Regions from separate parts of the Aquibium microcysteis genome, predicted to be linked through region 2. Evidence: predicted binding sites of a transcription regulator. Region 2 holds the regulator's gene; each other region holds the start of a gene.

Region 1 (10,362 bases), 850 kb from region 2:
GAGCCCGCGCTCGGTCATCAGCACGGCGAGTTCGGCGGCGGCGGCCTCGTTTCCGGTCCGGGCGGCGCGGGCGACCATGTGGGCAAAACGTACCGGAAGCGCGAGGCGACGCATCGCCTCTCCGTCAACCGTCAGCCGCCCGTCGGGGCCGATGGCGCCGAGGTCGGCAAGCAGCGCGCGCGCCTCCGACAGGGCCGGTGCCGGCGGTGGGTCGAGGAAGACGAGCGTCGAAGGGTCGGCGACGCCGAAGGCCGCGCAGTCGAGCAGAAGGCCGGAGAGATCGGCCTCCACGATCTCCGGCGGGGAGAAGGCCGGCAGGGCCGCCGTCTGCTCCGCGCGCCAGAGGCGGATCGCGACGCCGGGCTCGGTGCGGCCCGCCCGGCCCGCGCGCTGATCGGCCGAAGCACGCGACACGCGCACCGTCTCCAGCCGCGTCAGACCCGTCGCCGGCTCGTAGCGCGGCTGGCGCGACAGGCCTGAATCGATCACCACCCGCACGCCGTCGATGGTGATCGAGGTTTCGGCGATCGAGGTGGCGAGCACGACCTTGCGATGGCCGGCGGCGGGCGGCCGGATCGCCGCGTCCTGCGCCCTGCCGTCCATTGCCCCATAGAGGGGGATGACGTCGACATTGGCCGGGACCGCCCCTTCCAGCCGCTCGGCAGTCCGCTCGATCTCGCGCTGGCCCGGCAGGAAGGCGAGCACGCTTCCGGGCTCACAGGCGAGCGCCGAGCGTATGGCCCGCGCCATGGCATCCTCGATGGCGGAGTCGGCCGGACGCTCCTCGTGGCGGATCTCGATCGGGAAGCCGCGGCCGGCGCTTTCGATCACGGGAGCGTCGCCAAGCAGGCGCGCCACCCGCGCGCCGTCCAGCGTCGCCGACATGACGAGAAGGCGCAGGTCCGGCCGCAGCGCGCCCTGAACGTCGAGCGCCAGCGCGAGGCCGAAATCGCCGTCGAGCGAACGTTCGTGGAACTCGTCGAAGAGAATCGCCGCGATGCCCGGCAGATCGGGGTCGTCGAGGATCATGCGGGCCAGAACGCCCTCGGTGACGACGAGGATACGCGTGCCGGCCGAGGTCCGGTTCTCCATGCGCATGGCATAGCCGACGGTGGCGCCTACCTCCTCGCCGAGCAGGGATGCCATGCGGCGGGCGGCGGCGCGAGCGGCGAGGCGGCGCGGCTCCAGCAGGAGGATCGTGCCGCCGCCGCGCCACGCCTGATCCATGAGCGCGATCGGGACGAGCGTGGTCTTGCCGGCGCCGGGCGGCGCGACGAGAACGGCCGCGTTGCCGGCCGACAGCGCTTCCAGCAGCGCCGGCAGGACCTCGGTGACGGGAAGCGGCGGCAGGTCGGGCATCGTCATGCGCCGATCCGCACGATCGGTCCGCCAGCCGCGTCGGCGTCGGCTTCGTCATGGGTGACGAGGATGACCGGGAGTCCGCCGTCGCGGGCTTTCGAGAAAACGAGCTGACGCATCTGGAGGCGCAGCTCGGCGTCCAGCTTGGAGAAGGGCTCGTCGAGAAGGAGCACGCGCGGCGCCGACACCAGCACGCGGGCGAGCGCGACGCGGGCCTTCTGGCCGCCTGACAGCGTGTCTGGATCGCGCGCGCCCATGCCGGCGAGATCGACGCCCGCGAGCGCCTCCTCGGCAAGCGCCTCGCGCGCGGCGCGTCCCTTCAGCGACTGCGGGATGGCGAAGAGAAGATTGCCGGCGACGCTCATGTGGGGAAAGAGCAGCGGGTCCTGGAACAGGAGGCCGACATGGCGCTCCTGCGGCGGCAGGGCGGTCAGGTCGACATCGCCTGCGAACACGCGGCCGGAGGCGGTGAAGGCCTTGTCCAGAAAGCCTCCGACATAGGCGAGCAGGGTCGACTTGCCGGAGCCCGATGGCCCCATGACGGTCAGCACCTCGCCCGGCGCGACGGCATGGCTGATGGCGATCAGCGTGCGCGTCCCGAGCGCGATCCGCACGCCGTCCAGTCTCAGCCCCCGATGGTCCATGGCCCGCCCGTCACACCCGCATGGCGCGGAAGCGCCGGAATAACAGCGCCGGGACGAGGGTGGCAACGGCAAAGCCGGCGAGCGGGAGAAGCAACTGCAGGAAGGCGTAGACGCCGATGACGCGCCTGTTCCCGCCCGAGGCGAGCGCGACCGCTTCGGTCGTGATGGTGGTGAGACGTCCGGCACCGATCAGCACGGTGGGCAGATAGAGGCCGACCGAGACCGCAAAGCCGACCGCGCAGGCGGTGAGCACCGGCCGCGCCAGCATCGGCAGGCGGACGCGCCAGAGGGTTTCGAAGCGCGACTTGCCGAGGCCGGCGGCGATGGCATCGTAGCGGCGGTCGAAGGCCCGCCAGGGATCGGACAACGCCAGGAAGACATAGGGCATGACGAAGACGAGATGGACCAAGACCAGCGCCCACAGGCTTGCCTCGAAGCCGCCGAGCAGGAACAGAAGGTGCAGGCCGAACAGGAAGGCCGCCTGCGGAACGATCAGCGGCAGGTAGATGAGGCCAGCCGTGCGCCGCGCGCGCCGGCCGGTCTCGTCCTCGCGCAAGAGGCAGAGCAGGGTCAGCACCAGCGCCACCGCGGTCGAGATCAGACCCGCGGCGAGCGTGGTGGCGAGAGGCCCGCCCACCCGCGGCGCGGTCGCCACCCAGGTCTTGAGCGAGACGCTGCGCGGGACTACGTCGGGGAACTGCCAAAGCCCTGCCACCGACCAGAGCGCCAGCCCCGCGAGGCCGACGAACACGGCGAGGGCGCTCACGAGCATCAGCCCCAGAGCGGTCCAGCGCATCGCTGCATCCCGGCGCAGGCGCCGGCCATGGACGCAGAGGGTCCGAAGCACGACGGCGCCTATCCGTTCGAGGAGAAGCCACGCCAGGATCGCCGTCGCCGTCACGCCGAGCTGGAGCAAGGCTCCTGCCGAGGCGAGGAAGCGCATGGAGAGTTCGGGGTCGTTCATCCAGCCCACCAAACGAACGGCCAGCGTCGGCGGCGTGGAGGGTCCGAGGATGACGGCGACGTCGACCACGGATGAGGCAAAGGCGATGACGGCGAAGACCGGCAGTCGTATCTGCCGGTAGATCAGCGGCCAGAGGCAGTACAGGAAGCCCGCGATGCGCCCGTAGCCCAGCGACGCGGCGAGCTGGCGGGTGCGGGTCAACGGCACCTGCGGCAGAGCGGCCAGTGTGACGAGAAGAAGGAAAGGAATCTCCTTCGCGACCAGACCGGCGATCAGCGAGAGCCCCATGGGGTCGTTGACGACGAGCAGGTCGGGCGGGCGCTGCCAGCCCGTGAGTTCGGGCGAGACGAGGCGGGCGAGCAATCCGCTGGGGGCGAGAAGGAAGGCGAAGCCGAAGGCGGCGGCCGCGTGGGGTACCGAAAGGAGCGGCGAGATCAGGTGCTGGACGCGCGAGAACGCCGACGTGCCGGCCCAGGCGGCGACGAAGAGCATGACGACGCCGAGCGACAATGCGGCCGAAGCGAGCCCGGCCTGCAGGCTGAGCATCGCGGAGCCGCCGATGCCGGGCGTGGCGGCGAGCCTGCTGAGCGGCTCCAGCGAGAGGGCCTCGCCGCCGAGCGCTGGAAGATAGCCGAAGGCCGGAAGAATCGTGCCGGCCAGACCGGCGAGGATCGGGCCCGACAGGAGAAGGACGGCAGCCGGCGGCCCGAGGCGCGGAAGCATCGAACGCGCCCTATCCGGGCCGGGAGCAGCCGTACCGCATCAGTTCGCCACGCCGTAGCGGCGCTTCCACTCTCCTTCCAGACGGTCCATCCAGGTCGGATGCGGCTCGTCGATCGCAGGACCGAGCTCGTCGGGCTTCAGCGTGGCGATGCCGAGATCGAGCGCGTCGAAGCGGGCGCGGTCGTTCGCAGACAGCTTGTCCATGGCGAGCACGGTCGGATCGCCCCACAGTTTCGGATCCTGCTTGCGGGCCTGTGCCTCGGGCGAGATCAGAAAATCCGCCGCGACCAGCGCGCCGGCGGCAGACGTCGCGTTGTAGGGGATCGCGACGAAGTGCGTGTTCGCGAGCGTGCCGCCCGGGAAGGTGAAGGAGCGCACCGTGTCGGGCAGCTCGCCATTGGCGATGGCGCTCGAGGCCTCGGACGGGTTGAAGGCGAAGATGATGTCGAGTTCGTCGTCGGCGAGCAGCTGCTTCATGGCCGGGTAGTTCGCGGGATAGGCGCGGCCCGAACGCCACATCACCGGGTGCAGTTCGTCGAGATAGGCGAAGAGCGGGGCGACCGTCGCATCGAAACGCGCCTCATCGACGGGCGCGAGAAGGACGGATGGGTCCTCGACAAGCTCGGACAGGACCTGCTTCAGAAAGGACGAACCGACGAAATCCGGCGGTTGCGGGTATGAGAAACGGCCGGGATTGGCCCTGGCCCATTCGAGCAGCGAGCGCGCGTCCGTCGGCAGCGCGGCGGCGTCCGTCCGCGCTCCGTCGTAGAAGAAGACGAGCTTGGCCATGCCCCAGGGGCTTTCCAGTCCTTCGACGGGAATGGTGAAGTCGGTGCGGATGGTCGGCTTGTTCTCGACGTCGACATAGGCCCAGTTCGGCAGGTCCTCGGCCCAGCCGGGCGACAGGAGCAGGCCCTGGCGCTTCATCGAAGCAAAGTTCTCGCCGTTGATCCAGATGAGGTCGACGGACCCACCTGCATCCTTGCCCGCCGCCTTCTCGGCCACGACCTTGGCGACGGCATTGGCGGTGTCATCCAGCTTGACGTGGACGAGGGTGATCCCGTGGCGCGCCTTCAGCTCTGCGCCTGCCCATTCGATGTAGGCATTGATGTTCTCGGATCCGCCCCATGCGTTCCAGTAGACGGTCTCGCCGCGCGCGTCGGCCAGCACGGCATCCCAGTCCTTCGGATCGGGACCGGCCGCGGCGCCGAACGCCGTTGCGGCGAGCACCAGCGCGGTCAGGGCGAGTTTTCTCATCCGGCTCTCCATCGGCAGGGCATCTGTCGCGACCGATTGAGCATGGCGCGGCGAAGAGGGTCAACCGAGCGCGCCGACACAATCGTCTCACTTAGGCGTGAGACTTCCGTGACGGGCGGAATCATGCGAGGCATCGCAAGCGCGCAGGCGTGGCATTGGCGCGATCGGGAGGAGGCGGACGGATGGCGAAAGCAGGCGACACGTTCTTCCGGCCGCTCTGGCGGCGGGTCGCGATCGTTCTCGTCTGCGCGGGATGGACGGTCGTCGAATGGGTCCATGGCGATCAGACCTGGACCCTGATCGCGGCGGCGGTGACCGTCTACGGCGCCTGGAGCATGCTCTACGCCTACAAGGCGCCGCCGCGCGACGAGGAACGCGAAAGCTGATGCGGACTACTCGGCGACCGCCAGTTCGACGCGGTCGGCCGCGAAGCGCGTCTCGGAGAACTGGATCGGCCGACCCTCGACGTCGACGTTGACCGCCACGGCGACCAGCACGATGGCACCGGGCGCCAGACGGAGCGCGGCGAGATCGTCGGCATCGGCATGGCGCGCGGAGATGACGGTCGACTGGCGGAAATAGTCCTCCACGCCATGGCGGCGGTAGGCCAGCGTGATCGAGCCGGTCTCCCCGATGGCTTCGCCGATGCCGTCGAAGCGAACGGCGTCGAACCAGCTCGTGGCCCGCGAGACGGGGCGGCCGTCGGCCTCGCTCATGGTATCCACCCGCAGGACCGGCGCGCCCGGATCCAGCCTCAGTGCCGCCGCCACGCGGGCGTCGGCCTCCTCGCGCGCCTGGCTGAGCAGATGGCCGCGACGGTCCTGGGCCTGATCGCGCAGACCCTCCGAAAAGCGCGTGCGCCGGGCAATCGGGTAGGAAAGGCGCCGGCGCCGTTCGACGAAGGTGCCCCGCCCCTGCTCCGCACGCAGCACGCCCTCCTGCACGAGCGCGGCGATGGCACCGCGAACGGTATGGCGGTTGACGCCGAATCGCTCCGCCAGCGCCGTCTCCGGCGGCAGGCGGCTGCCCTCGCCAAAGTCGCCGGCCGCGATGCCGTGACGAAGACGGTCGGCGATCTGGCGCCAGAGGGCGACGCCCGTCTTTCGCTCCATGCCTTTCGATGCCCTGGCAGCCATCCCGCACCTCCTGTCACGTACCCGTCATGGACAACGCCTAAGAAACGTCATATGCTGTACACTTGTCTATATCAATAGACGAATCCACCGGGAAACGGAGGGCCGCCGCGTGGCAAGCGGATCCAGGGATCGCCTGCGCGATCAGGAAGAGAAAGCCAGTCGCAAGGCGGCCATGGCCGCGCTGGCTGCGGCGCCGGAGGGTGACCTGCAGGCGCTCTGGCGCGACGCGGACATGGCCGTCCAGGCCACGCTGCTGCGGGGTCCGGAAACGGGGCTGGTGACGCTGCGCGGCCGCATCGGCGGCGGCGGCGCCCCCTTCAATTTCGGCGAGGCGACGGTGACGCGCGCCACGGTGAAGCTCGCCTCGGGCGAGATCGGCCACGCCTACGCCCTCGGTCGCGACCGCGAGAAGGCCCGCATTTCCGCCACGATCGATGCGCTGTGGCAGCGGGCGGACATGCGCGCGGCCGTCGAGGACAGGATCCTCGCGCCGCTGCGGACTCGCGCGGCCGAGGCCGACGCGCGTCGTCGCGCCGAGACGGCGGCGACGCGGGTCGATTTCTTCACCATGGTACGCGGGGAGGATTGACATGGGCGGCTTCCCGACGAGCGCTCCCATCGAAGGCGGTTTCGCGAATCCCCCGATGGCCGCGCAGTCCGTGTTCCGGGCGCTGATGGATGCGATGGCGCGACCCGGCACCGTTCACCCGGTGGCGCCGCTCGTCCAGCCGCCCGCCCCGCTGACGCCGTCGGCCGCGGCCGTCGCGCTGACGCTCTGCGACCATGACACGCCGCTTTGGCTCGACCCGCGGCTCGAGACCTCGGGCGACGTGCGCGGCTGGCTCGGCTTCCACTGCGGCGCCCCGCTGACGACCATTGCCGCCGATGCGCATTTCGTGCTGGCCTCCAGCCCCGGCGAGCTGATGGCGCTGGAGAACTTCGCCCAGGGATCGCAGGAATACCCCGACCGCTCGACGACGCTGATCCTGCAGGTGGAGACCTTGACCAAGGGACGCGTGCTGCATCTCGAAGGACCGGGGATAGCGACGGGCGCCGCCCTCGCGCCCTTCCCGATGCCGCGGCATTTCGGTGCGCAATGGCTGCAGAACCGGGCCCGCTTTCCGCGCGGCGTCGACCTGATCCTCGCCGCGCCCGACGCGATCGCCTGCCTGCCGCGCACGACGCGCATCTTCGAGACGGAGGCCTGAGCCATGTATGTCGCGGTAAAGGGCGGCGAGGCCGCCATCGACAATGCCCATCGCCTGCTGGCGGACCGCCGCCGCGGCGACCGGGAGGTCCCGGCGCTTCGGCTCGACCAGATCGTCGAGCAACTGGCGCTGGCGGTCGACCGCGTCATGGCGGAAGGGTCGCTCTACGACCGCGAACTGGCCGCGCTCGCCATCCGGCAGGCGCGCGGCGACATGATCGAGGCGATCTTCCTCACCCGCGCCTACCGGACCACGCTGCCGCGCTTCGGCTATTCGCGACCGGTCGAGACGGGCGCCATGCAGGTCGAGCGGCGCGTGTCGGCGACCTACAAGGACCTGCCCGGCGGGCAGTTGCTGGGGCCGACCTTCGACTACACGCACCGGCTGCTCGACCCGGACCTGGCCGGCGACAACCCCGTCGAGGCGCCGCGGCTGCGTCCGGAAGCGCCCGAACCGATGCCGCGCGTGACCGAGATCCTGAAGCAGGAGGGCCTGATCGAGCCGGACGGCGCGGCGGTCGGGCCCGAGCCGGGCGACATCACCCGCCAGCCGGCCGAATATCCGATGGATCGCGACGTGCGCCTGCAGGCGCTGTCGCGCGGGGACGAGGGCTTCCTGCTGGCGCTCGCCTATTCGACGCAGCGCGGCTACGGCCGCACGCATCCCTTCGTCGGCGAAATCCGCATCGGCGAAGTCGAGATCGAACTCGACGTTCCCGAACTGCCGTTTCCGGTACCGCTCGGCCGTATCCGGGTGACCGAATGCCAGATGGTCAACCAGTTCAAGGGCTCGATGAAGGCGCCGCCGCAGTTCACCCGCGGCTACGGCCTGGTCATGGGCCAGTCGGAACGCAAGGCGATGGCGATGTCGCTGTGCGACCGGGCGCTGCGGTCGGCCGAGTTCGGCGAGGATCTCGTCGCGCCGGCGCAGGATCAGGAATTCGTCATTGCCCATTCCGACAACGTGCAGGCGACGGGCTTCGTCGAGCACCTGAAGCTGCCGCACTACGTCGATTTCCAGGCGGAGCTCGACCTCGTGCGCCGCATGCGCGGCGAATTCGAGGAGCGGCGGCTTGCCGGCCCGGAGCACAAGGAGGCCGCGGAATGACCGCCGCCGCACACGACGTTGCCACGTACAACTTCGCCTATCTGGACGAGCAGACGAAGCGCATGATCCGGCGGGCGATCCTGAAGGGCATCGCGATCCCGGGCTATCAGGTCCCGTTCGCCAGCCGCGAGATGCCGATGCCCTATGGCTGGGGGACCGGCGGCGTGCAGGTGACGGCGTCGATCATCGGACCCGACGACGTCCTGAAGGTGATCGACCAGGGCGCCGACGACACGACGAATGCCGTCTCCATCCGCGCCTTCTTCCGCAAGGTCGCCAAGGTGGAGACCACCACGGAGACCGCGAAGGCGTCGATCATCCAGACCCGCCACCGCATCCCGGAGCAGCCGCTCAGCGAGGGCCAGACGCTGGTCTACCAGGTGCCGATCCCCGAACCGCTGCGCTTCCTCGAGCCCCGTGAGACGGAGACGCGAAAGATGCATGCCCTGGAGGAGTACGGGCTCATGCACGTCAAGCTGTACGAGGACATCGCCAAGAACGGCCGCATCGCCACGACCTATGCCTATCCGGTCAAGGTGGAGGGGCGCTACGTGATGGATCCCTCGCCGACGCCGAAGTTCGACAATCCGAAGATGCACATGTCGGCGGCGCTGCAGCTCTTCGGCGCCGGACGGGAGCAGCGCATCTATGCGATCCCCCCCTACACGAACGTCGTCAGCCTCGATTTCGAGGACCATCCCTTCGAGGTCCAGACCTTCGACCGGCCCTGCGCGCTGTGCGGCGCCGAGCAGGTCTACCTGGACGAGGTGATTCTGGACGATCGCGGCGGACGGATGTTCGTCTGCTCGGATACCGATTTCTGCGAAACGCGACGTGCGGCGGGACATGTCGGCGAACTCGGCGGGGCCATGGAACGCCCGGAGGAGGCGCGATGAGCGGCCCTGCCGACACCCGACCTGACGACCAGCCGCTGCTGCGCGTTTCGTCCGTCTCGAAATCCTACGGCGCCCGCACGGGCTGCGAAGGCGTCTCCTTCGACCTGTGGCCCGGCGAAGTGCTGGCAGTCGTCGGCGAATCCGGTTCCGGCAAGACGACGCTGCTCAACTGCATCTCGTCGCGGCTCCTTCCCACCTCGGGCAGCGTCTCCTACCGCATGCGCGACGAGACGTGGCGCGAACTCTACCGCATGAGCGAAGCCGAGCGCCGGTTCCTGATGCGCACCGACTGGGGCTTCGTGCACCAGAACCCGGCCGATGGCCTGCGGATGACGGTTTCGGCCGGAGCCAATGTCGGCGAGCGGCTGATGGCGATCGGCGACCGGCACTACGGCACCATCCGTTCGACCGCGATCGACTGGCTCGGCCGCGTCGAGATCGGCTCGGACCGCATCGACGACGAACCGCGGGCCTTCTCGGGCGGCATGCGGCAGCGGCTGCAGATCGCGCGCAACCTCGTCACGTCGCCGCGGCTGATCTTCATGGACGAGCCGACCGGCGGGCTCGACGTGTCGGTCCAGGCAAGGCTGCTCGACCTGCTGCGCGGGCTTGTGGCCGACCTCGGGCTCGCGGCGATCGTGGTCACGCACGATCTCGCCGTCGCGCGGCTTTTGTCGCACCGCATGATGGTCATGAAGGACGGCCGCGTCATCGAGACGGGGCTGACGGACCGCGTGCTCGACGATCCACGCGAAGCCTACACGCAATTGCTCGTCTCCTCGATCCTGCAGGTGTGATGATGGCCACGCCCCTCGTCGTCTCGGAAGTCGCCAAGAGTTTCGTCATGCATCTGCGCGGCGGGCTGACGCTGCCGGTCGTGGAAGACGTCTCTTTCTCACTGACAGCCAGGTGCTGCGCCGTGCTGGGCGGACCCTCGGGCGCCGGCAAGAGCTCGATCCTGAAGATGCTCTACGGCAACTACGCCGTGGACTCCGGCCAGATCATCGTCCAGCACCGCGGCGCGCTGGTGGATCTCGCGCGCGCGGCCCCAAGGATGGTGCTGTCGGT
Region 2 (10,362 bases):
GCTCGCTGTTCTCGCTGATCGATCCCGCGCCGGTGATCTTCATCGGCCAGGGCGCGCGGGCCTACGACCTGATCGAGGCGCCGATGCGCGAGGCGATGGCGAAGACCGCGGGCGGCCAGCACCACCGGTTGCCGCGCTTCGAGACCGAGCCCGACGAGCGGCCGCTGATCCGCGAGGGCTGCGCCAGCCTGGCGTTGTCCGTCGTGGACCGCGAGATCTTCGCGGCCGGCGCGGCCGGTCCACAGGACCTCCAGCGCGAGATCGCCTGAGCGGCCCCGAAAGGCGTCAGCCCGGCGTCCAGGTGACGGCCGGGCGGCCGCGCTCGACGATGTAGAAGCCGTCGGCGTCGAGCCGCTGCCAGGCGCCGGCCTCGCCGTCCGGCCAGAGCACGCGCAGCTCGGCCGACGTCGCTTCGCCCAGCCCGAAATGCCGCCACCCGGCCTGTCCCGACGCGTGGCCGCCCCCGACCGTCACCTCGCGCCGCTGCACGCGGTCGCCGGTACGCACCTCGATCCAGGCGCCGATGGCGTCGCGGTTGGGACCATCCTGGCGCAGGTCCAGCTGCAACCAGCGTCCGGGCATCGGCTCCGCATTGCGCCAGAGCTGCGCCGACCTCCAGCGGTTGACCACCAGCATGTCGAGCCGGCCGTCGAGGTTGAAGTCGGCGAGCGCGCCGCCGCGGCCGATCGCCGTGCTGGCGACGCCGGACGTGTCGCCTGCTTCGAGGAAGGTCCCGTCCGGCTTCTGCAGCAGGAGGTTGTTGGGGTCCTCGGCCGCGAAGTCGGGCATCTCGGCGACGTTGCCCTTGACGACGAAGAGATCGGCGCGACCGTCATTGTTGACGTCGTCGAACTGCGCATGCCAGGCCGTCGACGGCTTGACCATGTCGCCGACATAGGGCCGGTGGGCCGTGACGCCGCGCGCGAAGGCGATGTCCTTGAAAACCGGCCGCAACCCGCCGGCCGCGCCGGGATCGGCCAGTGCCTGCAGCTTGTTGTCGGCCATGCTCGTGAGGAAGTATTCCGGGTAGCCGTCGAGATCGACGTCGTAGCCGGCAATGCCCATGCCCCAGATCTTCAGCGGCTTCCAGCCTTCCGCGGGTCCGTAGAGCAGCGGAGCTTTGCCCGGCGTCAGGTGCCAGAGCTGCTCCTGGCCGCCCTTGTAATATTCGCGGTCGTTCGAGACGCGCAGGTCGGGCCGTCCCGACCGGCTCCAGTCGGTGAACAGGATCGACAGTGCGCAGTAGCTGGGCGCGAGCGGCTGCGGCGCGGCGAAGCGGCGCGCGCCGGCCGCGGCGGGACGGTGCAGCCAGTTGTCGGTGCAGGAGCCCCAGGGAAAGGCCTCCTCGTTGCGGTCGATGTAGTTGCCGACGGCGAGCGTCGGCCAGTCCATGCCGCGTTCCCAGGTGGCAGCGAAGGCGGTCGACCATGCATCGCCGCCGTCGAAGCCCCAGGCCTCGTTGGCGCGCTCGAAGCGACAGCCACCAAGCCCGCGCATGACGAGGTTCTCGCCGACACGCAGCAGAACGACGTCCTGGATGCCGTCGCCGTCGACGTCGAGCGGCCAGGCGCCCGAGACGCCCTCGACGTCGAGGCCGCTTTGCAGACGCTCGAAGCGCAGCGGACCGCCGACGGCGCTGGCGTTGCGAAAGAGCGCCGCCGTCCCTGCCCCGCCCGCGACGAACACGTCGGCGGCGCGGTCGCCGTCGCAGTCGAACACGGCGGTGCCGCCGCCGACCATGAACTCCCAGTCGCCCGCATAGACCGTGTCGATGCCGGCGGTCGCGGTCGCCTCGACGAAACGGGGGACGGCGACGGCCTCATCCGCTGCGGCGGGCGCCGCAGCGAGCAGCAATGCCGCCACCAGCAGCGGCGGGATCGGTCGGGTGGCGCGCAAGGTCACCTCCGGGTCTGCAGGGCGGTCACATGGGCGCCGATACAGCGCCCCTGCTCCAGCCCGCGCTCGATGGCCGCGCGGAAATGGATGCCGCCATAGAGCCGCGACAGCGCCGCCTCCTCCGCGGCCGCCCGGAAGCTCGCATAGGAGCGGGCCGGCAGCCCGTCATCGACATGGGTGGCGTCCTCGAACGCCCTGTCCTCGCCGAAAAGCGCGGCCAGCACCGTTGCGGCGGCGCCCGACTGGGTGCTGTGACCGCTCGGGTATTCCGGGAAGGGCGGCGTGTTGAGGATCGGCTCCCATGCCGGATCGATGACGCGTCGGATGTAGGTGATCGGACGGATCAGGTCGTACTCGAACTTGGCGTGCCAGCAGCCGATGAAGGCGTCGGCCATGCTGACGCCGAGCAGCGCCAGCGTCTCGGCCGTGCGCCCGGCATCCGCGCCGTCATCCTCGAGCACCCGCAGCGCGATCGAAATCCAGTGGCCGGGCGGGGTGGGCGAGAGCATCGGATCGTCGGACCAGAAGCGCGCGATGGCGCGCTGTTCAGGCGTCAGGTCCAGCACCGTTCGGTGCACCTCCGCCGCCTCGCGGTAGAACGCGCTGCCGGGCTCCTCCGAATAGGCCGGCGGCGCGGGGATGCCGCAGGCGCTGCCGTCCGGCATGGCGAAGGTGCGGTTGGATCCCCAGAGAGGCAGGAGCGGCGCCTGCTGCTGCGCGACGAGGCTTGTGGGCACCCAGGCATCCGGCGCATTGCGCGGCTGATAGGTCGCCGGGAAGCCCATGTTCTCGACGACCGCGCCGCCGTCGCTGCGCGACCAGGCGAGGATGTGGGCGGCGACCGCCCGCCCGTACGCATCGCTGCGCGCGACCGTCTCGGCGGGAAGGCCGGCGGCCGCCTTCGCCTGCAGCTTCTTTCCGAAGGCCGCGATCGCGCGCTGGCCGGTCGGGCCGGTGTTGGCGAAGAGGTCGCCGACGACCGCGGCCATCGCCGCCTGCACGACGACCGCATCGTCTAAGGCCGCGCCGCTTTCCCGAGCCGGCAGTGGCGTAAGCCCGTTGAGCTGGCCCGCCAGCGTGTGGAGCCGCTCGTCGCCCGATGCCAGCGCCTCGAAGGCGGTGACGCCGAGATAGGCGAAGGCACGGCTGGCCACCGGCGGCGAATAGGTCGGCGTGTGGCGGACGAGTTCGAGGGTGAGGCGATACCAGTCGCGGATCGGATCGACGGCCGAGCGGTCGTCTGCGCGGGCAGCCGGGCCGAAATTGGGAAGAAGGAGCACGAGAAGCGTAACCGCTATCGGCGCCAGGACCTTGTACAAAGACCGCATCGACATCTCCTCCCCACCGGCCACGAATGACCGCTTGGCGAAGTAAGCATGGCCTGGTCGCGGAGAACAAGGGCAATGGGCGGCTGCGCCGCGGTCGAACGATCAGTCCCAGGAGAGCTGGTTCTTCGGGAGCCGCCCGCTGGGATCGAAGACGTCGACCCGATGGGGATGGGCGCGGCCCCATTTCCAGAGGACCAGATCTGCATCGCGACCATCGGCTCCGATGGCGAAACTGGGAACGAGAATGCCAGACACGCCTTCGAACGAAAGACGGTCATAGATCGCCCATGAGGGTGGACGGCGACCACGTGTGGTCAATTCCATCCAGCCGCAAGCCATGTCGTCGATCGACACGGCGTTGGAACGCCGCTTCGTCGGTGCGAAGATCGACGATCCCGTCGCAATCAACGTCATAGGAACAAAGCACCAGAGGATCGATCCGGCGCGCGAGCCCATGGCTGACTTCTTTTATCGCGGTAACGATTTCGAGGGACAGATAGAGGGCAGGCACGCCTTGCGGATTGAACCGTCCACCCCGGATCGCGGCCCCATCGCCGGAAATCGGCTTGAACGACCAGCGAGGATCATGGGCGCGGAAGCAGACCCCGCGAAATCTCACGCAAAGCCGCCGAGCGCGACGTGATCGAGGTATTCGCGCACCGCGGTGGCGCGCCCTTCCTTGACGAGAGACTCAGCCGTTCGTCCACCGAATGCGGGAATCGGCTGTGCCCTGTACCAGGACATGGCCTGTTTGGGTCCGCCGGACCATTCTTCCACGCGTCCTAGGATTTCGAGCATCTCACGAAGCCGGGACTGCGTCTTTCGCGAGCGACTGCGGGCTGACTTGAAGATGGATTCCGACGCAATCCCAGCGGTTTCCGCCAACTGCGACTTGGACATCCCGAAACTGTCTGTAATCCGATCGACCAGGATAAGGCCGGTCCCATCAGAGACATGGGCTATCAGAGCCGCATCGTGCGGCAAGACTGAAATGACATTCATTGCCTGCTCTCCTGCCTGCGTACGAGACAGAAGATAGGGCAATACCGACTGGACCCCAAGCGAACCTCCCGCGTCACGCCTCGCGGATGGCGTAGCCGGAGCCGCGGATGGTGCGGATGACGTCGGGCATGCGGCCGTTGTTCACGGCCTTGCGCAGGCGGCCGACATGGACGTCGACGGTGCGCTCGTCGATGTAGATCGTCTCGCCCCAGACGTTGTCGAGCAGTTGCCCGCGCGAGAAGACGCGGCCGGGATGCTGCATCAGGAACTCGAGCAGGCGGAACTCGGTCGGGCCGAGCTTGATCTCGGCCTTGCGCCGGTAGACCCGGTGCGCCTCGCGGTCGAGCACGATGTCGCCGACCTTGAGCACGGAGGACAGCACCTCGGGCTTGGCCCGGCGCAGCAGCGCGCGGACGCGGGCGACGAACTCGGGCGTCGAGAAGGGCTTGACCAGATAGTCGTCCGCGCCGGTCGAGAGGCCGCGGACCCGGTCGCTCTCCTCGCCGCGCGCCGTCAGCATGATGATCGGCAGGCGCTCGGTTTCCGGCCGCACGCGCAGGCGCCGACACAGCTCGATGCCGGAGATGCCGGGCACCATCCAGTCGAGCACCAAAAGGTCGGGCACGCTCTCCTGCAGCCGGATCTCGGCCTCGTCGCCGCGCGTGATGATCTCGACCTGGTAGCCCTCGGCTTCGAGATTGTATTTCAGGAGGACGCAGAGCGGCTCCTCGTCCTCAACGACCATCACCTTGGCGGCGATCATCTATCGTTCGTCCTTCAGGCCGTGGCGTCGGAGACGGCCGTCTCGTCGACGCGCGGGCGGGCCATCGGCAGCTGCCGGCCCGTCATGACATAATAGGCGTTCTCGGCGATGTTGGTCACGTGGTCGCCGATGCGCTCGAGGTTCTTGGCGCAGAACAGGAGATGCGTGCAGGCGGTGATGTTGCGCGGATCCTCCATCATGTAGGTGAGGAGTTCGCGGAAGATCGCCGTGTACTGGATGTCGATCTTCTCGTCATCGGCGCGCAGTGCCGGCAGTGCCTCGGCGCGGCGCTCGGCATAGAGCGCGACCACGCCGCCGACCTGGTCGTGCACCAGCGCGGCCATCGCATCGATGGAGTGCGACAGCGGCTTGGGCGTCGCCGACTGGCCGACCGCGCCGACCCGTTTGGCGATGTTCTTGGCGAGATCGCCGACGCGCTCGAGGTCGGACGCCATGCGGATGGCCGAGACGACGGCGCGCAGATCCTGCGCCATCGGCTGGCGCCGGGCGATCAGCGTGATCGCCTGCTCGTCGATCTCGCGCTGCTTGGCGTCCATGATCGCATCGTCGGATATGACGCGCTGCGCCAGGGCATTGTCCGACGACAGCAGCGCGCGGGTGGCGTCGGCGACCATCGTGGCCGACAGCGCCCCCATCTCGCGGATCAGCCGGTCGATGGATTCCAGTTCCTGGTCGAAGGAGGCAACGGTGTGCTCACCCATGATCTGTCCTCGTCTGTCTGGACCGGCGTCAGCCGAAGCGGCCGGTGATGTAGTCCTGGGTGCGCTTGTCGTCGGGGTTGGTGAACATCTTGTCGGTCGGCCCCTCCTCGACGAGATAGCCGATGTGGAACATCGCCGTGCGCTGCGACACGCGGGCCGCCTGCTGCATGGAATGGGTGACGATGACGATCGTGTAGTTCTGGCGCAGCTCGTCGATCAGTTCCTCGACCTTGGCGGTGGCGATCGGATCGAGCGCCGAGCAGGGTTCGTCCATCAGGATGACTTCGGGCGACACCGCGATGGCGCGGGCGATGCACAGGCGCTGCTGTTGTCCGCCGGACAGGCCGGTGCCGGATTCCGAGAGGCGGTCCTTCACCTCTTCCCAGATCGCAGCCTTGCGCAGGCTCTTCTCGACCACCTCGTCCAACTCGGTCTTCGACTTCGTCAGGCCGTGGATGCGCGGACCGTAGGCGACGTTATCGTATATCGATTTCGGGAAGGGGTTCGGCTTCTGGAACACCATGCCGACGCGGGCGCGAAGCTCCACCACGTCGATCGAGGGATCGTAGACGTCCTCCTGGTCGAGCGTGATCTTGCCGCCGACGCGGCAGCCGTCGATCGTGTCGTTCATGCGGTTGAGGCAGCGCAGGAAGGTGGACTTGCCGCAGCCAGACGGGCCGATCAGCGCCGTCACCTGCTTCTCGGGGATCTGCAGATCGACACCGAACAGCGCCTGCTTCTCGCCGTAGTGCACCGTGACCTTGTCGCCGCGCATCTTGATGGTGGGCTCGTTCTTCATGGGCGACAGCTTCTGCTCGATGGAGGCTTCGTTCAGCATGTTCATGTCTTTCTACTCCATTACCAGCGGCGCTCGAAGCGGCGACGGAGAAGGATGGCGCCGATGTTCATGACCGCCAGGAACATCAGCAGGATGATGATGGCGCCCGACGTGCGTTCCACGAAGGCGCGCTCGGCCTCGTTGGCCCACATGTAGATCTGAACCGGCAGCGCCGTGGCCGGATCGAGCGGCGTGGACGGATAGTTCGCCACGAAGGCGACCATGCCGATCAGAAGCAGCGGCGCGGTCTCGCCCAGCGCCTGCGCCAGCCCGATGATCGTGCCCGTAAGCACTCCCGGTGCTGCGAGCGGCAGCACGTGGTGGAACACCATCTGGGCCTTCGAGGCACCGATGCCGAGCGCGGCAGCGCGGATGGACGGAGGAACGGCGCGCAGGGCCGCCCGGGTGGCGATGATGATGGTGGGCAGCGTCATCAGGGTCAGCACCAGCCCGCCGACCAGCGAGGCCGAGCGCGGCAGGTCCATGAAGTTTATGAAGACGGCCAGGCCGAGCAGGCCGAACACGATGGACGGCACGGCAGCGAGATTGTTGATGTTGACCTCGATGAGATCCGTCAGCCGGTTCTTCGGCGCGAACTCTTCGAGATAGATCGAAGCGGCGACACCGATCGGCAGCGCAAGCACGAGGACGATCAGCATCATGAACAGTGAGCCGATCATGGCAACGCCCATGCCCGCGGTCTCGGGACGGCTGGAGGCACCGAAGGTGAAGAGACCGGTGTTGAAGCGCTGCTCGAGCGTGCCCGCCTGCTGCATCTGGCGGATCCACTCGACCTGAAGGTCGGATACCTTGCGGCGCGCCTCGTCGACGGTCAGGTCGACCTGACCCTTGACGACGGAGTCCACGTCGCCGGTGGCGAGCACCCAGACGGTCCGCGTCGCGCCGATCACGGACGGGTCGGCGACCACGATGTCGCGCAGCTGGCTGCGCACGCCGTTCGAGACGAGTTGCCCGGCGGCGCGCGCGGCGGTCCGGTCCTGCGGATCGACGCCCAGCTGGCGCACGATCGCATCCTGCGCGAGCTTGGGATAATTCGCCGTCAGCAGCGTGTTCGGCTCGGTCTGGCGTTCGCCTTTCGGGTCGATGACGCTCTCGTCGAACTGCACCTCGAGCTGGATCGAGGTCTGCCAGAAGGCGGTATAGCCCTTCGAGAAGACGGACCACATCAGTGCGACCAGGAAGAACAGACCGATGGCGATGGCGACGATGCCATACCAGCGGAAACGCTGTTCGGCGCGGTAGCGCTGCTTGATGCCGATGTCGCGGCGCGGTCGGGCGGCGGCCGTCGTGTCGAGCGTTGCGTCGGTCATTCGTACTGTTCCCGGTACTTGCGCACGATGTAGAGGGCGAAGACGTTCATGCCGAGCGTCAGCACGAAGAGCGTCATGCCGAGGGCGAAGGCGACGAGCGTCTGCGGCGACGTGAACTCCAGGTCGCCGGTCAGCTGGTTGACGATCTTCACGGTGATGGTGGTCATGGCCTCGAAGGGATTGGCCGACAGGTTCGCGGCGACGCCGGCGGCCAGCACCACGATCATGGTCTCGCCGATCGCCCGCGAGGCGGTCAGGAGCAGCGCGCCGACGATGCCCGGCAGGGCCGCCGGCAGGACGACGCGCTTGATGGTCTCCGACCGGGTGGCGCCGAGGCCGAGAGAGCCATCGCGCATGGCCCTCGGTACGGCCGTGATGATGTCGTCCGACAGCGATGAAACGAACGGGATGAGCATGATGCCCATGACGATGCCGGCGGTCAGAACGCTCTGCGCCTGGATGAAGGTGAAGCCGGCGATCGCCGTCGACAGGTCGCGCAGGAACGGCCCGACCGTGACGAGGGCGAAGAAGCCGTAGACGATCGTCGGGATGCCCGCCAGCACTTCGAGCAGCGGCTTGACCACGGAACGGACGCGCGGCGAGGCGTATTCGGCCATGTAGACTGCGGAGAGGAGCCCGATCGGCACCGCAAACAGCATCGCCACGAGCGCGATGTAAAGGGTACCGGCCAGGAGCGGGATCAGGCCATACTGGCCCTCGGCACCGCCGGAGCCGGCAGCGGCGAAGCGGGGATCCCAGACCGTGCCGAAGAAGAAGTTGGTGAGCGAGACCGACTGGAAGAAGCGGATCGTTTCGAAGAGCATCGAGAACACGATGCCGACGGTCGTCAGGATGGCGATGGTCGAGGCCGCCATCAGCGCGACCAGGACGACGCGCTCGACGTGGTTGCGGGCCCGCCCCCTCGGCTGGACGCGCGAGACCGCGAAGGCGGCGCCGGCGGCCGAGAGGAGGATCGCGACGATCGAGCCGATCCAGGACGAGGCGGCGCGCAGGCCGTTCATCTCGATCGCCATGGCGATCATGTAGTCCTGCGTCTCGCTGGCGAGCGCCACGCCGCGCTCGGCCAGCAGCGGGCGCAGTTCGGCGAATGTGGCGGGAATGGCCATCCCCTCGACCTGGAGGCGGGCGATGCCGTCGGCAAGGCTGCCGACCATGCCGAAGGCGAGACCGCGGCTGGCGATCGCGCTCTGGTCCGTCTGGGGCGGCAGCATCGCCTCGATGGCGTTCTCGATGTAGAACGAGCTGGCGAGCAGCCAGACGCCGAGGAACAACAGGGGCGGCAGTACGGCGAGGCAGAAGGCCCACCAGCCGTGATAGTGATTGCGGGAATGCGGCTTGATCGTCGCTGTGGCGGCATGCCCGGCGGCACGGCGCGTGGCAGCCACGTAACCGATCGCGCCGATGGCGACGACCAGCAGAAAGACGAGCGATGGTGTCACCGATATCCCCTCATCGGATCGCCGCTGCGACAGCGGCAGGAACGATGCCGCGGGCGGATCTCCGCCCGCGGCCTGTCATCCTGGCCCGAAGGCCGGATTACATGGTCTTGCCGGCCGAAAAGGCCTCGCGCTGGGCATCGCGCTCGGCATCCGGCGCCGGGACGAGGCCGTACTCGGCGAGCGGGCTCTCGGGGCCGACCATCTGGTCGTCGAGGAAGTACTCGACGTACTCCTTGAGGCCGGGGATCACGCCGATGTGGGCCTTCTTGACGTAGAAGTACAGCGGACGGGAAACCGGGTATTCGCCGGAGGAGATGGTCTCGACCGACGGCGTCACGCCGCCGACGGTGGCGACCTTCAGCTTGTCGGCGTTGTTTTCGTAGAAGGAGAGGCCGAACACGCCGACGCCGGTCTTGTTGGAGTCGATGCGGGCGAGCGTCTCGGTGTAGTCGCCGTCGATGTCGACCGCGCTGCCATCCTTGCGCACCTGCTTGCAGGCCGCGTCGGCAGCCTTCTCGTCGAGCCCCGAGGCCTTGCCAGCCTCGATGCCGCCGAGTTCCTTGCAGCCGGCGATGAGGAGCTTCTCCTCGAACACTTCGCGGGTGCCGTGCTTCTCGCCGGGAATGTAGGCGACGATGTTCCACGCCGGGAGGGCCGGGTTGACGTCCGCCCAGGTCTTGTACGGATTGTCGACGAGCTTGCCGTCGACGGCGACCTTGGCGGCGAGCGCCTTGTAGACGTCGGCGGGGGTCAGCGCCCAGTCCGGACCGGCGATGTCGGTGGCGAAGACGATGCCGTCATAGCCGAACTGGATTTCCTGGATGTCGGTGACGCCGGCCTCGGCGCAGGCCTTCACTTCCGATTCGCGGATGGCGCGCGACGAGTTGGCGATGTCGATGGTGCCTTCGCCGACTCCCTTGCAGAACTCCTTCAGGCCGGCCGACGAACCGCCCGACTCGACGATCGGGGTCTTGAAGTCCGGGAAGGTCTCGCCGAAGTTCTCGGCAACGATCTTGGCATAG
Region 3 (10,362 bases), 2.7 Mb from region 2:
AAACGACGAACGGCGCCCTGAGGGCGCCGTTTCTGTTTCAGGGGAAGCCGTTCCCGTTTCGGGGCAACGCGTCAGAGCGTGATGCGGAACCGCGCGAAGCCGTCGGCGCCCTCGCCGGCCGCCTCGATCTTCACCCCCTTGACGTCGGCGATCAGATCCCTCGCCTTCGGACCGGTGTCGAAGAGCACCGTCGCTCCCTCGACCGGCGCGAAGGCCCAGTTGCCGTCGGCAGACGGGTTGATGGTGCCCTGCTCGACGATGTAGCGGACGATCACGTCGCGGTTGGTGTCCGGCGCCTCGAAGACGACCTTGGAGGCGTTGATCTCCGGGAAGTTGCCGCCGCCGCCAGCGCGGTAATTGTTCGACGCGACCACGAACTTCGCCGCCGGGTCGATCGGCTTGCCGTCGAAGGACAGGTCGACGATGCGGTTCGCCGACGCGTTCAGCACCGCGCCCTTCGGATCGTACTTGGCGGGCTGAGACAGGTCGATCCGGTAGGTCACCCCGTCGATGACGTCGAAATTGTAGGACGGGAAGTCGGGGTTGATCAGCGGCTGGTCGGCCTTGCCCGGTTCGACCTGGTTGAACATGCCGGCCGACATCTCCAGCCATTCCTTGACCTGCGCGCCGGTGATCACCAGCGCCCGGACGGTGTTCGGATAGAGGTAGAGGTCGGCGACGTTCTTGATGGCCACCGCCCCCGCCGGCACGTCGGTATAGTACTCCGGACCGCCGCGTCCGCCGGCCTTGAAGGGCGCTGCTGCCGAGAGCACCGGCAGGTCCTTGTGCTCGGAGTTCTTCAGCATGTCCTTGATGTACCAGGTCTGCGCCTGGCTCACGACCTGCACCGACGGATCGTCGGCGACCAGCGCGAAGTAGGAATAGAGCGGCGCCGCGGTCTCGCCCACCGGCGTGCGGACATAGGCGAGCGTCGCCTCGTGCTCGGCCTTGGTGGCGGCCAGCACCTCGGGCTTGCTCTCGACCGTCGGGACGATCTTGCGATCCTCCGTGCGGTTGTAGATGGGCCGCGCCTCGACGGTGAAGTCGACGATCTTCCAGCCCGACCCGTCCTTTTCGATCAGCAGGTCGACCAGGCCCATGTGCGAGCCCCAGAAGCCGCCCATCACGGTGGGCTTGCCATGGATCGTGCCCTTCACCGGATCGACGCCTTCGAGCCCGTCCCAGGTCTTCGGGCCCGGGAAGACGAGATGCTGGTGGCCGGTCATGATGGCGTCGATGCCCTCGACCGTGGCGAGGTGATAGGAGGCGTTCTCCATGCGCTCGCTGGCGGGGTTGGCGTCGATGCCGGAATGCGACAGCGCCACGACGATGTCGGCACCCTCTTCCTTCATCACCGGAACCCAGGCCTTCGCCGCCTCGACGATGTCGCGGGTCTGCACCTTGCCTTCCAGGTGGCGCACGTCCCAGACCATGATCTGCGGCGGCACGAAGCCGATGAAGCCGACCTTGACCGGGCTCTCCTTGCCGGCGCCGTCCTTCACCATCTTTTCCAGGATCACGTAGGGCTTGGCGAACAGATCGTCGTCCTTGGGGTCGGTCGCGAGCTGGCCCTTGGTCAGGTTGGCGCAGACGAAGGGGAAGGACGCGCCTGCGAGCACGTTGACCATGAAGTCGAGGCCGTAGTTGAATTCATGATTGCCCAGCGTGCCGACGTCGTAGCCGAGCACGTTCATCGCCTGCACGACCGGATGCTTGTCGCCGGCCTTCATGCCGCGCTCGTAGGCGATGTAGTCGCCCATGGGGTTGCCCTGCAGGAAGTCGCCATTGTCGACCAGCATGGAATTGCCGGCCTCGGCGCGGATCGCGTCGATGAGCGAGGCGGTGCGGGCGAGGCCCATCGTGTCGTTCGGCTTGTCGGCATAGTAGTCGTAAGGGTGGACGTGGACGTGGATGTCCGTCGTTTCCATGATGCGCAGATGCGCCTGGTTGGCCTGCGCGCGCGCCGCGAAGGGGTGCAGGACGACGAGGCCGCCGAACGCCGCGGCGCCCGACAGGAACGAACGCCGCGATAGGCGGTTGACGAGAATGGACATGGTGCCTCCTGAAGGGTCTCGCTTGACGTTAGCCGGCTGAAAGCGAGCGAGTGTCGCGCCGGTCTGTCAGGGAGTCCAGCAGATTCAGGAGACGGATTGATGACAGGGCGCAGCGGGCGTCGCTGACGCTGCGGCGCCCTGGCTCCGGCCTGTGAAGAAAGCCGTCGGTCGGTTCCGACCTGGATGAGGAGGGCGCGCGATGGAGATGCAGCTGCGGGCGATCGCCGACGTCGTCACCGGCTGGATCGAGGGCTGGCTCGTCCATGCGACCGATCCGTGGTTTCTCTTCCAGGTCGTGGCGGCGGCAATCCTGCTTGCCGTGGCCAAGCTTGCAGGCAGACGGATCGAAAGCGCGCTGGAGCGCCGGGCGCGCGCGATCCGTGGCCATCCGGGTCTGCTTCGGGTCCTCGTCGCCACCCTGCGAAGGGTCGACTGGATCGTCTTCGTCGTGCTGATGTTCCTGCTCGTCACCGTGCTGCGGGCCACGACATGGCCGAGCCGCAGCTGGCTGCTTTCGCTCCTCCTGTGGCTGGCGCTCGCCTGGGTCGTCGTGTCGATCGCCTCGCGGGTGATCCGCAACCGCCTCGCCGCGCGTCTGGTCGGCTGGGCGGTGTGGATCTACGCGGCGCTGGTCATCCTGGGCTTCGATGCCCGCGCCGCGTTTCTGCTCGACAGCCTGGCGCTCCCGGTCGGCCAGTCGCGGCTGTCGGCGCTGACGCTGCTCAAGGCGGCCGTCCTGCTGACGCTCGCCCTGTGGGTCGCCGGCGCCATCGGCAGCTATCTCGACGAGCGCGTGCAGCAGTCGAAGGACCTCACTCCGTCGATCCGCGTCCTGGTCGGCAAGGTCCTGAAATTCGGTCTCGTCCTGACCGGCGGCGCCATCGCGCTGACGTCGGTGGGCGTCGATCTCACCGCCTTCACGGTCTTCTCCGGCGCGGTCGGCGTCGGCCTCGGCTTCGGCCTGCAGAAGGTGGTCTCCAACTTCGTCTCGGGCATCATCATGCTGACCGACAAGTCGATCAAGCCGGGCGACACGATCTCGGTGGGCGAGACCTTCGGCTGGATCCGTGAGCTGCGGGCGCGCTTCGTTTCCGTCGTCACCCGCGACGGGCGCGAATACCTGATCCCGAACGAGGATTTCGTCACCCAGCGGGTGATCAACTGGTCGTTCAGCGACGAACTCGTGCGCCTCGACGTCGCGTTCGGCGTCTCGTACGACTGCGACCCGCACGAGGTCAGCGCGCTGGCGATCGAGGCGGCGATGGGGGTCGGCCGCGTCGACGTCGACCGGCGCCCGGTCTGCTGGCTTACCGGCTTCGGCGACTCGTCGCTGGATTTCGTGCTGCGCTTCTGGATCCACGATCCGCAGCAGGGGCTGACCAACGTGCGCGGCAAGGTGTTCCTGGCGCTGTGGGACGCCTTCAAGGCGAACGGCATCAAGATCCCCTACCCGCATCGCGAGGTGCTGGTGCGGCGCGATCCGGCGCGGCGGCTGCCGGATCCTTTCGAGGATTGAGCGCCGCGCCGGCCGTCAGGCCATTTCCGGCCTGATCCCCATCCAGGTGCGGTCGATCACCTCGCGCAGGGCGAAGGACGAGTTGATCTTGATGACGTGCGGCATTGCCGTCAGCCATTCCTTGTGGATGCGCTCGTAATCCTCGAGGTCGCGGGCGGCGATGCGCAGCACGTAGTCGTATTCGCCCGACATCAGGTGGCACGACAGGACGTTGGGGCAGCGCCGGATGGCGGCCTCGAATTCGGCCAGCGACTTCTCGAACTGGCCAGACAGCGAGATGTGGACGATCGCCGTCATCTTGTGGCCGAGCGCGCCGTTGGACAGCCGCGCATGATAGCCCTCGATGACGCCGCTCTTCTCCAGATGGTCGAGCCGGCGCGAGCAGGCCGACTGCGACAGGCCGACCTTCTCGGCCAGCGACGCGTTGGAGATTCGACCGTCCTTCTGGAGCGTGTCGAGGATGGCGAAATCGATCCTGTCCAGCCCCATGCGCGGCGATTCCTTCGACGATGACCCTGACCGGCGCAAGCAATAGCCGCGCAGCCGCCTCCCCGCAACCGACTTCGCAAACACATTCGACGCCGGATGTGGTTGAATCCGACGATCAGGGAACAGGCACCCCAGCTCAACGAGGAGGCTCACATGCGCGTCGGCTGCCCCAAGGAAATCAAGAACCACGAATACCGCGTCGGCCTGACGCCGGGCGCGGTCCGCGAATACGTCGCCCATGGCCACGAGGTGCTGGTGGAGACCGGCGCGGGCGCCGGCATCGGCGCCGACGACAACGCCTACCGCGCGGCCGGCGCCTCGATCGCCAGGACCGCCGCCGAGGTGTTCGAGCGTTCCGACATGATCGTCAAGGTGAAGGAGCCGCAGCCGGGCGAATGGGTGCAGCTGCGCGAGGGCCAGATCCTCTATACCTACCTGCATCTGGCGCCGGATCCGGAGCAGACCAAGGGCCTGATCGCCTCGGGCGTCACCGCGGTGGCCTACGAAACCGTCACCGACGAGCGCGGCGGCCTGCCGCTGCTGGCGCCGATGTCGGAAGTGGCCGGCCGCCTGTCGATCCAGGCCGGCGCGACCGCGCTGCAGAAGGCGAATGGCGGCCGCGGCGTGCTGCTCGGCGGCGTGCCGGGCGTTCTGCCGGGCAAGGTCGCCGTGATCGGCGGCGGCGTCGTCGGCCTGCATGCGGCCAAGATGGCGGTCGGGCTCGGCGCCGACGTCACCATCATCGACCGCTCGATCCCGCGGCTGCGCCAGCTCGACGACATCTTCAACGGCCGCATCCACACCCGCTACTCGACCGTCGAGGCGCTGGAGGAGGAGTGCTTTTCGGCCGACATCGTGGTCGGCGCCGTGCTGATCCCCGGTGCTGCCGCGCCGAAGCTCGTGTCCCGCGAGATGCTGTCGGGCATGAAGAAGGGCGCGGTGCTCGTCGACGTCGCCATCGACCAGGGCGGCTGCTTCGAGACCTCGCACGCCACCACCCATGCCGAGCCGACCTACGGGGTCGACGGCATCATCCACTATTGCGTGGCCAACATGCCGGGTGCGGTGCCCGTCACCTCGGCGCATGCGCTGAACAACGCGACGCTGTTCTACGGGCTTCAGCTCGCCGACAAGGGTCTGAAGGCGCTGGTCGACGACCACCATCTGCGCAACGGCCTCAATGTCCACAAGGGGCGGATCACCAACCGCGCCGTGGCCGAGGCGCTGGGCTACGAGATGGCCGAGCCGCAGGCGGCGCTGAAGGCCGCCTGATCCTACGACACCTTCGCGCACCCTCCCGCGCGAAGCGTGCCGGCCCGCCGGTCTGCACCGCCGGCGGGCCTTTTCGTGCCCGAGACGAGGCGTGCGGGTACTCAGTCCCAGGCCTCGACCTCCGCCTGCGAGGTGCCGACCGGTACGAATCCCATCGTCTGGTAGAGCTGCAGCGCGCGCGGGCTGTCGAGCGAATTGGTCTGGATGATCAGCGTCTTCGGATCGTGCTGCCAGGCGGCATGCAGCGCGCAGGACAGGAAGAACTTCGACAGGCCCCTGCCCTGGAACTCGGCCATCAGGCCGAAATACTCCACCTCCGCCTGCTCCGGCGCGCGCGACAGGTCGATCTCCACGAAGCCCGCCGGCGCGCCGTCGACGTAGAGCACGTCGATCAGCGTCGTCGTGGCGTGGATGACCGCCGCCAGCGCATCGTCGTCCATCCGGCGGCGCAGTTCCCAGTGATGCGGCCGGCCCACCCGCTCGTAGAGGTAGCGGTAGAAATGCAGCGGCATCTTCGGCGCGCGCATGACGGCGAGCTGCGCGCCGAGCGGCGCCGGCACCCGGTGCGCCGGCCGCGCGGCCATTTCGAGATGGGTGATGCGGGCGGTAAGCATGCGGGCCGTCATGGCGGTCAGGCCTTTCCCGTGGCGACCGGCGTGTCGGGCCGTCCGCCCCATTCGGTCCAGGATCCGTCGTAGAGGCGGGTGTCGGCATGGCCGAGCGTCTCCAGCGCCAGCACCAGCACGGCGGCCGTGACCCCCGAGCCGCAGGAGGTGACGACCGGCTTCGTCAGGTCGATGCCGGCGGTCTCGAAGGCTGCACGCAGTTCGTCGGGCGGCAGCAGACGGCCGTCGCGGCCGAGCGACAGCGCCGGCACGTTCCGGGCGCCCGGCATGTGGCCGCCGCGCACGCCCGCGCGCGGCTCCGGATCGACGCCTTCGAAGCGGCCGGCCGGGCGGGCGTCGGCGACCTGGGCCGTCCCCGTCTCCACCACCCTGCGCATCTCGTCGAGCGAGGCGACGCGGCCGGGGTCGAACGCGACCTCGAACAGGCAAGGGGCGACCTTCGTCGGCTTGTCCGTCACGAAGCGCCCTTCCCGCTTCCAGCGGTCGATGCCGCCTTCGAGGATGCGCACGTCCTTTGCTCCCATGATCCGGAACATCCACCAGACCCGCGGCGCCGAGAACAGGCCCGGCCCGTCATAGACGACGATGGTGTCGTCGCGGCCGATGCCCATCGAACCGGCGAAGGTGGCGAAGACCTCCGGCGGGGGCAGCGTGTGCGGCAGCGTCGATCCGGGCGCGACCACCACGTCCTGATCGAAGAAGACGGCGCGCGGGATGTGGCCGGCCTCGTACTCCGCCCTGGCGTCACGACCCTGCGCGGGAAGGTACCAGGAACCGTCGACCACCGACAGGCCGGGATCGTCGAGATGCTCGGCGAGCCACCCGGTCGAGACGAAGAAATCGGTCATGATCGTCGGCCTCCTGTTCGGCTGCGCGTGTCTGCCCCAAGGTCTCGCATGTTCGCCGACGGTCCGGAAGACGGAAAGCGGCGTTGCGGTCGCCGGGGAGCGTCCGCTTCATTCGACCCGGGGCGGAATCGCCGCAGCGAAACATCCCCGCAGCGACCCGCTCGCAGGGTGCGGAATTCCGGGGACGGTCTCCTTCGTTCGCGATCGTCCGACGCGCCGTCCCGAGGGGCGTGATCGCGGACGAAAACCGGGGCCGGTTTCCTCAATCCGGCACCGGTCGCCGCGCTTTCGCGGTCGGTTTCAGGTCGAATGAAGCAGACTGTCCCCGCATTTCCGCCAGCACGGGCGGGCCGGGAAGCGGCGCTGCCGCCCGGCCTGCGGGACATCGGGATGGGATCGGCGCGGCGTCGGCGTCAGGAGGTGTCGTGAACCTGCGGCAGCGGCAGGCCGGGCAGGACGGGGCAGGCGACGGCCAGGCACGCGCGGCGTCCGGGGATCGCGTCGCGGCCGGGCGCCCAGGCGGTGCCGCCCATGCTGGCCAGCACCGCGGAGAGCATCGCCGCGCACCAGCGGTAGCGCCAGGCGACCAGCGCGGCATCGAAGGGGCTGGCGTCGTCCGGCCCGGCGGCGGCCGCCAGTTCGTCCTCGATCGCTTCGACGTCGATCCGCAGCGCGTCCGCGACGCTGACCCGTGCGGCCCGCTCGCCGCGGCGCAGGAAGAACAGCACCAGCCAGCGCACGGCGAAGCAACGGCCGGCGGCGGCGTCGGCATGCGCGGCGAGCGACAGCAGGAGCGTGATCGTCTCCCGCAGCTTCCGCCCGTTCAGTCCCGCCCCGCCCATGTCCGCCCTCCTTCAGCTGCGGCCAGTCTGCGGTGGACCGGCAGGGGTGTGGACAGATTTTCCGCAAGGCGTTGTTTTCACTGGAAGCGCCTGTCCTCCACCCCACGCAGTGGGGGCGGAGGTGGCGTCGCGAAGCGACGACGGAGGGGGGGCGGCGACGCTGGAGGATGCGGCGCCCGCGGCGGCGACCGGGCGGCACGTGCCTCGTCGTGGGCCGGATCGCGGGGACGGATGGCGAGGCATGGATCCCGGATACGGCGTCCTGCGCTGCGCTTGGACGCCGTTCCGGGATGACGAAGGTGAAGGGGCGCGCGACGGGTCGGATCCTCGGGCCGTCGATGCGCAGAAGCATGATGGACGGCTTGGCCACATCCGTCGTGCCGACCGTCCGTCGTCGCGACCAGGCCCGGCGGGGTCCCCCCCTCCGCCTCGCTTCGCTCGGCACCTCCCCCCCACTTCGTGGGGTTGGAGGATGGGCGGCGGCGCTTGGGGCGGGCTTCCTCCACCCCACGCAGTGGGGCGGAGGTGGCGTCGCGCAGCGACGACGGAGGGGGGCGGAGGTGGCGTCGCGCAGCGACGACGGAGGGGGGGCGGCGCAGGATGTGGCGCCCGCGGCGGCGACCGGGCGGCACGTGCCTCGTCGTGGACCGGATCGCGGGGATGGGCGGCGAGGCATGGATCCCGGATACGTCGTCCTGCGCTGCGCTCGGACGCCGTTCCGGGATGACGAAGGTGGGGGAGGACGGCGCGGGCGGTTCAGGTTCGGCCCTGCCGCAGCCGGGCCAGCGTCGACAGGTCGGGCGTGCCGGTCGAGAAGTCGGGCGGGGGGGCGGCGAGTGCGCCCATCCTGTCCTGGACGTCGGCGATGGCCTGCGCCAGCGCGCCGTGGAGGCCGAGCGCGTCGAGGGTGGCGGCGCTTTCGCGCATTTCGGCGGCGCGGCGGGCGCCGTGCTTCATGGTGCGCTCGAACTCGTAGCCGGCGAAGGCCGGCCAGCCGAGCCCGGGATAGGAGCCCGACAGGGATTTCAGGATGTAGTCGCGGCAGCCGGAGGCCTCGGCGGCGAGCAGCGCCTCGACGGTGATCGCCTCCAGCCCCTTCACGAACAGGCTGCGCACCATCTTGATGGCGGTGGCCGCGCCCGGCTCGGGGCCGACCAGCTCGAAGGCGAAGCCGAGCGCGGCCAGCCGGTCGCGCAGCGCGGCGTCGACCGGTCCGGCCAGCAGGGTCGGGGTGCGGTGGCCCTTGGGATGAACGGGTGCCATCACCGCCATGTCGACATAGACGGCGCCGGTGGCGCAGACGCGGGCCGCGGTCTGGCGCTTGCGGTCGGGCGAGACGGAGTTGACGTCGAGGAAGACCTGGCCCGGCCGAAGCCACCGGCAGGCGTCGGTCGCCGCTTCCAGGCTCTGGTCGGCGGTGACGGCGGAGACGATCCAGCCGGCGTCGGGCATGCCGGTCTCGCGGCCGGCCTCGGCGACGCCGCGTCCGCGCAGGGCCGCGCGGCAGGGGCCGTCGACGCCCTCGCCCGGCAGCAGGCGGTCGAAGGCGGCGAAGGCGAGCGCGGGGTCGGCCGCCGCCAGACTGTCGCGAAAGGCGCGGCCCGCCTCGCCGAAGCCGATGAAGCCGATGCGCATTTCCGCCTCCTCAGAATGTGTGAATCGATCGGGGATGCGAAAGAACACCCACCGAAATCCTCGAGATTTCTGGCTCCGGCTTCGCGGAAACGGGCATTCTTCACATCCTCTCAGTCGCCGAAGACCACGCCGTCGAAGAGTTTTCGCGCCGTGCGCAGGATGGCGGCACTCTTGACGCCGCCCGCCGCGTCGAGCGTCGCCACCACCGTCATCTCGCCGGTCGGGTGCTCGATGGAGAGGGAGCGGCGCGCCCCCTCGCCCGCCTGCGCCAGTTCGGCTGCGGGCGAGCCGGGCAGCAGGCAGGCGGTGGCGACGCTGACGGCGCCGAGCACGCCGATGGACGAGTGGCAGGAATGCGGGATGAAGGTGCGGGTGGAAATGGCGCCGCCGTTCCGCGGCGCCGAGACCATGGTCATCTTCGGGACCGAGGATTTTTCGACGTCGCCGAGGTTCATCAGCGGTCCGGCCTTCAGGCGGATCGCCTCCAGCTTCGCGCGCAGCGCGGCGTTCGCCTCGAGGTCCTTCGGGTTTTCCTCGCCCGAAATGCCCATGTCGGACGCCCGCATGACCACGCAGGGCATGCCGTTGTCGATCAGGGTCAACTCGATCCCGTCGATGACGTCGACGGCGTTGCCCGTCGGCAGCAGCGCGCCGCAGGAGGAGCCAGCCGTGTCCTCGAATTCGATGGGCACGGGCGCGGCGGTGCCCGGCACGCCGTCGATGCGGGCGTTCCCGGCATAGGTGACCCGGCCGCCGGGCGTGGCGACGGTGGCGACCGCCGTCTGGGCGGTGTTTTCCATGAAGATGCGCACCGGCGTCTCCCCGTCCTGCGCCGCGACCAGCCCGCGCTCGATGGCGAAGGGGCCGACGCCGGCGAGGATGTTGCCGCAGTTCTGCGCGTCGGTGACGATCGCCTTGTCGACGAAGACCTGCAGGAAGAGATAGTCGACGTCGACGCCGTCGCGGGCGGACTTGCGGACGACCGCGACCTTGGAGGTGAGCGGGTCGGCGCCGCCCAGGCCGTCGATCTGGCGCGGATCGGGCGAGCCCATGACGCGCAAGAGGAAGGCGTCGCGGGCA

The links. Region 2 encodes PhoB, which activates phosphate uptake and scavenging genes when phosphate is short. Its sites were predicted from a motif close to TGTCATNNANCTGTCAT; they were not measured.
Region 1: a site for PhoB is predicted at 6,095-6,111, ahead of phnF (phosphonate metabolism transcriptional regulator PhnF). Genes of this name have one in related genera too.
Region 3: a site for PhoB is predicted at 2,143-2,159, ahead of IAI54_RS04815 (bifunctional 2',3'-cyclic-nucleotide 2'-phosphodiesterase/3'-nucleotidase). Genes of this name have one in related genera too.

Annotation. Positions count from the first base shown of each region.
Region 1 is NZ_CP061080.1:4,588,792-4,599,153, reverse strand. Features, by position in the region: gene hrpB (ATP-dependent helicase HrpB) at 1-1,365, opposite strand, end outside; gene IAI54_RS21565 (ATP-binding cassette domain-containing protein) at 1,362-2,003, opposite strand; gene IAI54_RS21560 (ABC transporter permease) at 2,014-3,690, opposite strand; gene IAI54_RS21555 (ABC transporter substrate-binding protein) at 3,730-4,959, opposite strand; gene IAI54_RS21550 (DUF3329 domain-containing protein) at 5,130-5,333, shown strand; gene phnF (phosphonate metabolism transcriptional regulator PhnF) at 5,340-6,083, opposite strand; gene phnG (phosphonate C-P lyase system protein PhnG) at 6,217-6,672, shown strand; gene phnH (phosphonate C-P lyase system protein PhnH) at 6,674-7,291, shown strand; gene IAI54_RS21530 (carbon-phosphorus lyase complex subunit) at 7,295-8,398, shown strand; gene IAI54_RS21525 (alpha-D-ribose 1-methylphosphonate 5-phosphate C-P-lyase PhnJ) at 8,395-9,294, shown strand; gene phnK (phosphonate C-P lyase system protein PhnK) at 9,291-10,091, shown strand; gene phnL (phosphonate C-P lyase system protein PhnL) at 10,094-10,362, shown strand, end outside.
Region 2 is NZ_CP061080.1:3,733,991-3,744,352, forward strand. Features, by position in the region: gene IAI54_RS17365 (ROK family protein) at 1-269, shown strand, start outside; gene IAI54_RS17370 (CRTAC1 family protein) at 286-1,896, opposite strand; gene IAI54_RS17375 (vanadium-dependent haloperoxidase) at 1,899-3,224, opposite strand; partial or broken gene IAI54_RS17380 (RES family NAD+ phosphorylase) at 3,327-3,843, opposite strand; gene IAI54_RS17385 (MbcA/ParS/Xre antitoxin family protein) at 3,840-4,226, opposite strand; gene phoB (phosphate regulon transcriptional regulator PhoB) at 4,300-4,989, opposite strand; gene phoU (phosphate signaling complex protein PhoU) at 5,004-5,711, opposite strand; gene pstB (phosphate ABC transporter ATP-binding protein PstB) at 5,740-6,555, opposite strand; gene pstA (phosphate ABC transporter permease PstA) at 6,570-7,880, opposite strand; gene pstC (phosphate ABC transporter permease subunit PstC) at 7,877-9,340, opposite strand; gene IAI54_RS17415 (PstS family phosphate ABC transporter substrate-binding protein) at 9,438-10,362, opposite strand, start outside.
Region 3 is NZ_CP061080.1:1,065,053-1,075,414, reverse strand. Features, by position in the region: gene IAI54_RS04815 (bifunctional 2',3'-cyclic-nucleotide 2'-phosphodiesterase/3'-nucleotidase) at 72-2,054, opposite strand; gene IAI54_RS04810 (mechanosensitive ion channel family protein) at 2,254-3,570, shown strand; gene IAI54_RS04805 (Lrp/AsnC family transcriptional regulator) at 3,586-4,059, opposite strand; gene ald (alanine dehydrogenase) at 4,213-5,331, shown strand; gene IAI54_RS04795 (GNAT family N-acetyltransferase) at 5,433-5,957, opposite strand; gene sseA (3-mercaptopyruvate sulfurtransferase) at 5,963-6,805, opposite strand; gene IAI54_RS04785 (hypothetical protein) at 7,219-7,647, opposite strand; gene IAI54_RS04780 (NAD(P)-dependent oxidoreductase) at 8,404-9,282, opposite strand; gene IAI54_RS04775 (4-oxalomesaconate tautomerase) at 9,393-10,362, opposite strand, start outside.